Granulicella sibirica: one gene and its partner. The protein of the gene in region 1 interacts with the protein of each later gene in a pairwise test. Links are inferred from orthologs where the notes say so. Each region holds a gene or a part of one and is shown on either strand. Other genes may lie near its edges.

Region 1 (3,883 bases):
GCCCAGAAGTTCTTCCACCCCGCCCCGAAGTTCGCCGCGATCGCAGCAGCGTTGCTGGCGAACAGACCAACCAGCACCACTGCCCCCAGCGCGAGCACCTTGGCCGACGTGAACACGTTCTGCACTGCCGACCCCATCCGCACGCCGAAGGTATTCACCAGCGTCAGTGCGACGATTACGATGATCGCGGCCAGGTTCGCCGTGTTCAGCCCGATCTCCATGTTCCCTAGGACCATTGGCCCGACCGGCACGGCAGGCACACGTCCGATATGCCAGATCCAGTGCGACGCGCTCACCGACGGGAAGAACACCCCGAGAAACTTCCCAAACGCTACACCGACCGCAGCAATCGTCCCCGTCTGAATGACAAGAAACAGAGTCCACCCATAAAGGAATCCCCACAGCGGCCCGAGCGCCTCGCGCAGGTAGACATACTGTCCGCCCGCCTTCGGCATCATCGCCGCAAGCTCCCCGTAGCTCAAGGCGCCAATGATCGTCATCGCCGCCGTCACCAGCCACGCCAGGATCAGAAGCGCAGGAGACCCCAGCGCGCGTGACATATCCGCCGAGACAATAAAGATCCCCGACCCGATCATCGAACCCATCACGATCGCCGTCGCCGAGAACAGGCCCATCCCCTGCACGAACTGCGGCGACGCCGCCTCGGATACCGGGCTCGTCTCTTCGATTCTTTGTCTATTCACGTATCAACAGTTCTACCGCAGAAGCGCGAGAAAGTCTCTCGCCACCCGCGACGGGCTCTCGCCCTTCGCCAGCAGACCAGAAATCACTGCCACGCAGTCCGCTCCCGCATCGATGACGCTTCGCGCGTTCTCACGCGTAATGCCGCCGATGGCCACCAGCGGCTTCGCCGTCAGCGCCCGCGCCATCCGCACACCCTCAAGCCCGACTACAGGAGCAGCATCGGCCTTCGTTCTCGTTGAGAACACAGGCCCGATGGCAACGTAGTCCGCGCAGCTCAGCTCCGCTGCCGCAACGTCTTCAGGAGTGTGCGTCGAAACACCAACGAGACGGCGATTCCCCACCACCCGACGTGCATCCTCCGGCCGCAGATCCCCCTGCCCGACGTGCACCCCGTCCCACTCCGCAAGCACCGCCAAGTCTGCGCGATCATTGCAGATCAAGCGGCAGCCGTTCCCGCCCAGAACCTTGCGGACAAGCGCGGTATTCCGCAGCACACTCTCCGGCATCGAGACCTTATCTCGATACTGCAGAAAGCCGACCCCCGCTTCTCGCATCTCCCACGCGAACGATTCCACCCGGACACCCAAAGAGGCAAGCAGACCCACATCGAGAATCGGGTACAGCCGTCCACCAAAGCAGTTCGTCATCAACTTCACCGTGTGGGAGTGCTCCGCCTAGCTCTGCTTCTGTCGTTCGAAAAAACGCTCCATGAACTTCGTATCGATCTTGCCCGATCGGAACTCCGCATCCTGGAAGATCTTCTGGTGCAGCGGAATCGTCGTGTGAATCCCCTCCACCACAAACTGCGAGAGCGCCCGCTGCATCTTGTTCATGGCCTCCTCGCGATCCTTGCCATGGCAGATCAGCTTCGCGATCAGCGAGTCGTAGTAAGGGGGCACCACGCCCTCCGCATACTGCGCCGTATCCACGCGAACGCCGTTTCCGCCCGGAACGTTATAAGCCGTGATCCGCCCGGCGGACGGCGTGAACTTCTCCGGATGCTCGGCATTGATGCGGCACTCGATCGCATGCCCACGAATCTCCACCGGCGACGTGATGATCGACGAAAGCTTCTCCCCCGCCGCAATGCGCAACTGCGCCTTCACCAGGTCGATCCCGGTCACCATCTCCGTAACGCAGTGCTCTACCTGGATACGGGTGTTCATCTCGATGAAGTAGATCTTGCCGTCCTCATCCATCAGAAACTCGATCGTGCCCGCATTCCAATAGCCGATATTCTCGAGCGACTTCTTGATGACCTTGCCCAGCTCTTCGCGAACTTTCGGCGTAATCGCGAGGCTCGGAGCCTCTTCAATCAGCTTCTGGTGCCGCCTCTGGATCGAGCACTCCCGTTCGCCCAGAGACATCACGTTGCCGTGCTCATCGGCCAGCACCTGGAACTCAATATGCCGCGGCTTCTCGATGAACTTCTCCATGTACATATCGCCGTTGCCGAACGCGTTCGCAGCCTCGGTCGTCGCCTGCTGGTACATCGAAGGCAGTTCCGCCGCGCTCCGGCAGATCCGCATCCCGCGTCCGCCGCCACCCGCAACCGCCTTCAGGATCACCGGATACCCAACCGACTTCGCCCACTCCAGCGCCTCGTTCTCGTCCGCGATCACGCCGTCCGATCCCGGCAGAATCGGCACCTTGGCCTTCTTCATCGTCTGCCGCGCGGTCGACTTCTCACCCATCATCCGAGTGACTTCCGGAGGAGGCCCGATGAACTTGATATTCGAAGCCCGGCAAACTTCGGCAAAGTTCGCATTTTCACTCAGCAGCCCATACCCCGGATGAATCGCATCCACATCCGTGATCTCCGCCGCCGAAATCACCGCTGGAACATTCAGATAGCTATCCGCACTCCGGTTCGGCCCGATGCAGATCGCCTCATCCGCAAACCGCACGTGCAGCGAATTCCGATCCGCCTCGCTATACACAGCAACGGTGCGGATCCCCATCTCTTTACAAGCCGAGATCACCCGCAGCGCAATCTCCCCGCGATTTGCAATCAATACCTTACGAAACATGCCTACCGAAGCCTTCTAAGTACCGTTCCCGCAACGCGCCCGCCATTGCTTTTGTTTTTCTGGTTGTCATTCCCGAAGGGAATCTGCATTTGCTCTTAGCTGGCCTTGATCGCAAACAAAGCCTGCCCATACTCCACCGGCTGTCCGCTCGAGGCGATCCTCTTCACCACTTCGCCCGCGACATCCGACTCAATCTCGTTCATCAGCTTCATCGCTTCCACGATGCACAGCACCTGCCCCACTTCCACGATGTCCCCGACCTTCACAAAGGCAGGAGCACCCGGCGAGGGCGAATCATAGAACGTCCCGACGATCGGCGACTTCACCTCGTGCACCTTCTCCTCGACCGAAGCAGCAGGAGCCTCCACCGCTGGAGCCGGAGCAACCGCAGCCGCAACCGGAGCAGCACCAGCCACCGGAGCCGCAGCCCCTGCCGAAGCCATTAGCCGGCTCAACTGCGCCATATCCAAAGCCGAAACCGCGGGTGCCGCAGGGGCCTCTCCCGCAAACTTGATCCGAACCTTCAGGTCCGCCCGCTCCATATCAAACTCGGCGATCTCATTCGCCTTCAGGAACTCGATCAGCTCCCGCAACTCATCCAGATTGTTTCCGTCCATCATCTCTCCCGCGCGAGTAGCGCAATTCCGTTACAGCTCGATCCAGGCCTTCGTGCTCGGGGTCAATACCTCTCCACCCGCAGCCGTCACCAGGACCATATCTTCGATCCGCACACCAAAAGCTTCCGGCACATAAACGCCAGGTTCTATTGTAATGACCATCCCAGCTGCAAGCACCTGGGTCTGCTTCGCCGCAAGCCGTGGCCCTTCATGAATCTCCAGCCCAACCCCATGCCCCGTCGAGTGGCTGAAATACCCATCCAACCCCACCCTCCGCAACACACTCCGAGCCGCCTCATCGACCTCGCCCGCAGTCACGCCCGGCGCGACCGCCGCAACCGCCGCCTCCTGCGCTTCCAGAACGGAATCATACACGTCCCGCTCCCCCGGAACGCCCTTCCGAGCCACGTTCGCCCGCCCGATATGCACCGTCCGCGTCATGTCGGACATGTAGCCGTCCACCACCACGCCGAAATCCATCGTCACAAAGCCGCGCCGTGGAATCTTCGCCCCCGAAGCCCGCCCATGCGG
Region 2 (3,830 bases), on another replicon or contig:
CCCCACTCGTCGGCAGCCATGACGCGCTTACAGCGGCACGGGACGCTGGAGGCTACCGCTTTCTTGCCGCGCAAAGGGTCCGCGACGCTCTGATCTGGCTCTATGGTCTTGCTGGTTTTTTGAGCATGATCGGTTGGATTCGCGACCGAAGTCAGCGGACGCTTCTCTGGATCGCGATCTACACGGCAATGCTCGTCATCGAGTCGGCGGTCGGTAGCCTCACGACCCCCCTTCCGATCGTATGGCTGATGTTCTTCGTCCAGATCGTTATCCAGCTCCGCGAGGCTTCACAGTGGTTCGTACTGCTCTGGCTTTTACAACTTGTTGATGTGCCGCGCCTCTCCCGCACGCTCCGCGTGGCAGCGGCGATCACGATCATCGCCGGCAGCCTCGACGGCTTTTTATTTTTTCTTTATCCCAATATTCTGACGGGCAGACAGTTTCAGATGGCGGATGCTTTCTTCACGTCCATCATCGTGCCGCTCGAAGTGATTCCCGTTTTCCTGGTCGGTCTTGCTCTGGTCCGGCGACAGCAACTCGACTCAGCGCGCTGGTTCGTCGCCATCTGCGCCCTGCTGAACGCGGTCAGCTATGGCATCTCGAATGCAACTGCTCAAGGAGCTCGGTACACGCACTGGACGATTGCCGCGCGGCTCAGTACTGTCGGGCTGACGATTTTTGGCGCGTGGTTCCCGTTCTTGTTGGTTCTTCGCATCCTTCTGTTCGTTTCCATCATCTACGCCGCGGTTCGGTACTCCCTCGAAAACAGCCGCCGCCAGGCCGTGCTCGAGCGGGAGTTCCAGAGCGCGCGCGAGATCCAGCAGATCCTCGTGCCTGAGGCGCTGCCCACCGTTCCCGGCTTCTCTCTCACCAGCGCCTACAAGCCTGCGCAGGAGGTCGGCGGCGACTTCTTCCAGGTGATCCCGCTCTCTGACCAGTCCACGGTGATCGTGCTCGGAGATGTCAGCGGAAAAGGCCTGAAGGCAGCAATGACGGTTTCTCTTATCGTCGGAGCCATTCGTACCCTCGTCGAGATCAACACCAGTCCAGCCGAGATCCTTGCCGGTCTCAACCGCCGCCTTTACGGCCGTCTTCAGGGAGGGTTTACCACTTGCATCGCCCTGCATATCAATCCGCAAGGCGTCTGCACCCTATCAAGCGCAGGCCATCCTTCGCCTATCCTCAACAGGAACGAGGTAGATCTTCCGGGTGCTCTCCCCCTCGGGCTCGACTTGGCCACGACTTACGAAGAGGTCGAACTCCGCTTGCGCGAGGGCGACCATCTCGCTCTCTACACCGACGGTCTTCTCGAAGCACGCAACGCTGAAGGAGAACTCTACGGCTTCGAGCGGCTGAACCTGCTCTTCGGCGAGTCGCCCACCGCCTCCCGAGCCTCAGATGAGGCCGTAGCCTTCGGCCAGGATGACGACATCACCGTGCTCACGCTCACTCGACTCCTGCCTGGAGACCAGGCCACCACGCTCATGTCCCCGGATTTAGTGTTGGCCTAAGGATGTAGGGTGGAAGAGATGGACGACGAACACTTCATGCAGCGGGCACTCGCGCTCGCCTCCGAGACGATCGGCCTGGCCTCACCAAACCCCTACGTTGGCTGCGTTCTCGTTCGCGACGGAGAGATTTTCGCCGAAGGCGCGCACCTCTACGATCAGTACGACCACGCTGAAATTGTCGCCCTCAAACAGGCTGCCGCGCACGGCATCGATCCCACTGGAAGTACAGCCTACGTCACCCTCGAGCCCTGCTCCCACCACGGGCGCACCGGCCCCTGCGCTGACGCTCTGATTACCGCAAAGGTCTCCCGCATCGTTGTCGCGACGCAGGATCCAAATCCGCAGGTCAGTGGCCAGGGCATAGCCCGCCTCCGTGCCGCCGGCATCGACGCGACTGTGGGCGTCCTTCAGCAGGCCGCCCGTGATCTCAACGACGCCTTCGCCCATTTCATCTTAAGGCGGCGTCCCCTCGTGACGCTCAAAGCCGCCCTCTCCGTCGACGGCAAACTCGCCCCGCCACCAAGGCACCGCGCCGTCACCGCGCCCCACTGGTTGACCGGCCCAGCGGCCCGAGCGAACGTGCAGCGACTCCGCCATGCCTCGGACGCGATCCTCACCGGCATCGGAACGATCCTCGCGGACAATCCAAGCCTTGGCGACCGCGCCCACCTTCCTCGGCGGCGTCCTTTGCTTCGCGTCATCCTCGACTCCGCGCTTCGTATCCCGATGTCTTCTGAAATCGTCCGGTCAACCGCCAACGACGTTCTCCTCCTTTGCAGTGAAGAGGCCCCGGGAGAACGGATAGAAGCGCTGCAATCCATGGGTGTCGAAGTCGAAACCATTCCGTCCCACTCCGGCCATCTCAGTCTTGAAGCCGTCCTGGACGCCCTCGCCCGTCGCACTATTCTCAGCCTTCTCGTCGAAGCAGGCTCCGCACTGAATGGCAGTTTTATCTCGCAAAATCTTGTCGATAAAGCTGTGCTTTTCTACTCCGAGACCGAGCTTGGCGCGGATGCCATTCCGTTCGCTGCAGGCGTTGGCTCACCCTACCTGTTCGAGCAAAGATTCAAGCGGATCACCCGTACCACATTCGAACACGGTTCAGGAGAGGACGCCCGCGTCACCGGTTACCTGCGGGATTCTTGGAATCCTTCCCCCGCATAGACCCGCCGACTACCTCTCTTGTCGGAGTGCATTCGCTCCGACTGTCTGCTACCCTTCCGGGATGCGCCAGCGTGACATCACGAAGGGGGTTATCGAGCGTTTTACCATCATTGCCCTCCTTAGCCTGGCGGTCGCCGCGGCCGTTCTTTATCTTGGGGACTGGGCCGTATGGCGGGCGAAGTTCAGGCATGGGGAAGGGATGAGCACCGTCCAGGTCACACGGACCGTAGTCGCTCCACTCAAGGGAAACAAGGAAGAGTATTACGCCGACGGCACAGCCGACGTGCGCTGCAGCCGCTCCCTCTTTCCCCAGGACGGATCCGACGCCTGCTGGTGGCTGCGTCGCCATCGAGAGGTCGTCGAACGCTAGCATCCGAGCAGCCCTGCGGCTAAGTGCGCTAGGCTTGATTCATGTTCACCGGACTCGTCGAAGCCACAGGATCGCTCCTCGCCGTCACGCCCACCCAGGGTGCAACTCGCATCACCATCGCCGCGCCTGAGCTGGCATCGAGGCTCCGCACCGGCGATTCCATCTCGGTCAGCGGCGTGTGCCTCACTGCGCTCGACATAACGCCGACGGCCTTCTCCGCCGACCTCGCCGCGGAGACCATCGCCCGCACCACGCTCTCGTTACTTCAGCAGGGATCCACGGTCAATCTCGAGCTGCCCACGCCTGCTGGATCGCCCCTCGGTGGCCATGTCGTTCAGGGCCATGTCGATGGCACCGCAACCCTTCTCGCGCTCGACCCCATCACCCCCGCCGCTCCGGCCACGGACTGGCGCCTGCGCCTCCAACTCCCCCCGGAACTCACGCGCTACGTCGTGCCGCAGGGCTCCATCACCGTCGAGGGGATCTCCCTTACGGTAGCTTCGCTCAAGGGGCACGAGGTCGAGATCGCCATCATTCCCCACACCTACGCCGCTACCAGTTTGCGCACCCTCGCCCCCGGATCTCTCCTCAACATCGAGGTCGACGTCCTGTCGAAGTATGCCGAGCGCGCCGAGAAGCCCGCGCAGGTTGAACTGACCGAAGCCTTTCTGCTCGCAAACGGCTACTAGCGGCAACCGGTGTGGGGCCGGGGAGGTGCTTCACTCCTTTGCCTGGCCCCGGACACGTCCAGCCAATCCTCACTTCTTATTCCACGGTCAGCGTAA

Evidence for each region.
Region 2: the proteins of accC (region 1) and ribD interact in binary tests that used the Escherichia coli proteins (3 or more experiments, as listed by UniProt). The link is inferred for Granulicella sibirica from one-to-one orthologs.

What each region holds. Positions count from the first base shown.
Region 1 is NZ_RDSM01000002.1:257,174-261,056, reverse strand. What follows is about bases 558-3,483. They hold accC (acetyl-CoA carboxylase biotin carboxylase subunit), read right to left. Parts: upstream 2,736-3,483; coding sequence 1,380-2,735; downstream 558-1,379. Other genes in these bases: GRAN_RS11970 (M24 family metallopeptidase), read right to left, coding at 3,383-3,483; accB (acetyl-CoA carboxylase biotin carboxyl carrier protein), read right to left, coding at 2,831-3,352; thiE (thiamine phosphate synthase), read right to left, coding at 717-1,352; GRAN_RS11990 (APC family permease), read right to left, coding at 558-635. Also shown: more of GRAN_RS11990, read right to left, coding at 1-557; more of GRAN_RS11970, read right to left, coding at 3,484-3,883. UniProt on the Escherichia coli protein: This protein is a component of the acetyl coenzyme A carboxylase complex; first, biotin carboxylase catalyzes the carboxylation of the carrier protein and then the transcarboxylase transfers the carboxyl group to form malonyl-CoA.
Region 2 is NZ_RDSM01000003.1:871,827-875,656, forward strand. The notes cover bases 730-3,602. They hold ribD (bifunctional diaminohydroxyphosphoribosylaminopyrimidine deaminase/5-amino-6-(5-phosphoribosylamino)uracil reductase RibD), read left to right. Parts: upstream 730-1,529; coding sequence 1,530-2,675; downstream 2,676-3,602. Other genes in these bases: GRAN_RS20340 (PP2C family protein-serine/threonine phosphatase), read left to right, coding at 730-1,511; GRAN_RS20350 (hypothetical protein), read left to right, coding at 2,737-3,045; GRAN_RS20355 (riboflavin synthase), read left to right, coding at 3,087-3,602. Also shown: more of GRAN_RS20340, read left to right, coding at 1-729; more of GRAN_RS20355, read left to right, coding at 3,603-3,734; GRAN_RS20360 (choice-of-anchor D domain-containing protein), read right to left, coding at 3,811-3,830. UniProt on the Escherichia coli protein: Converts 2,5-diamino-6-(ribosylamino)-4(3h)-pyrimidinone 5'-phosphate into 5-amino-6-(ribosylamino)-2,4(1h,3h)-pyrimidinedione 5'-phosphate.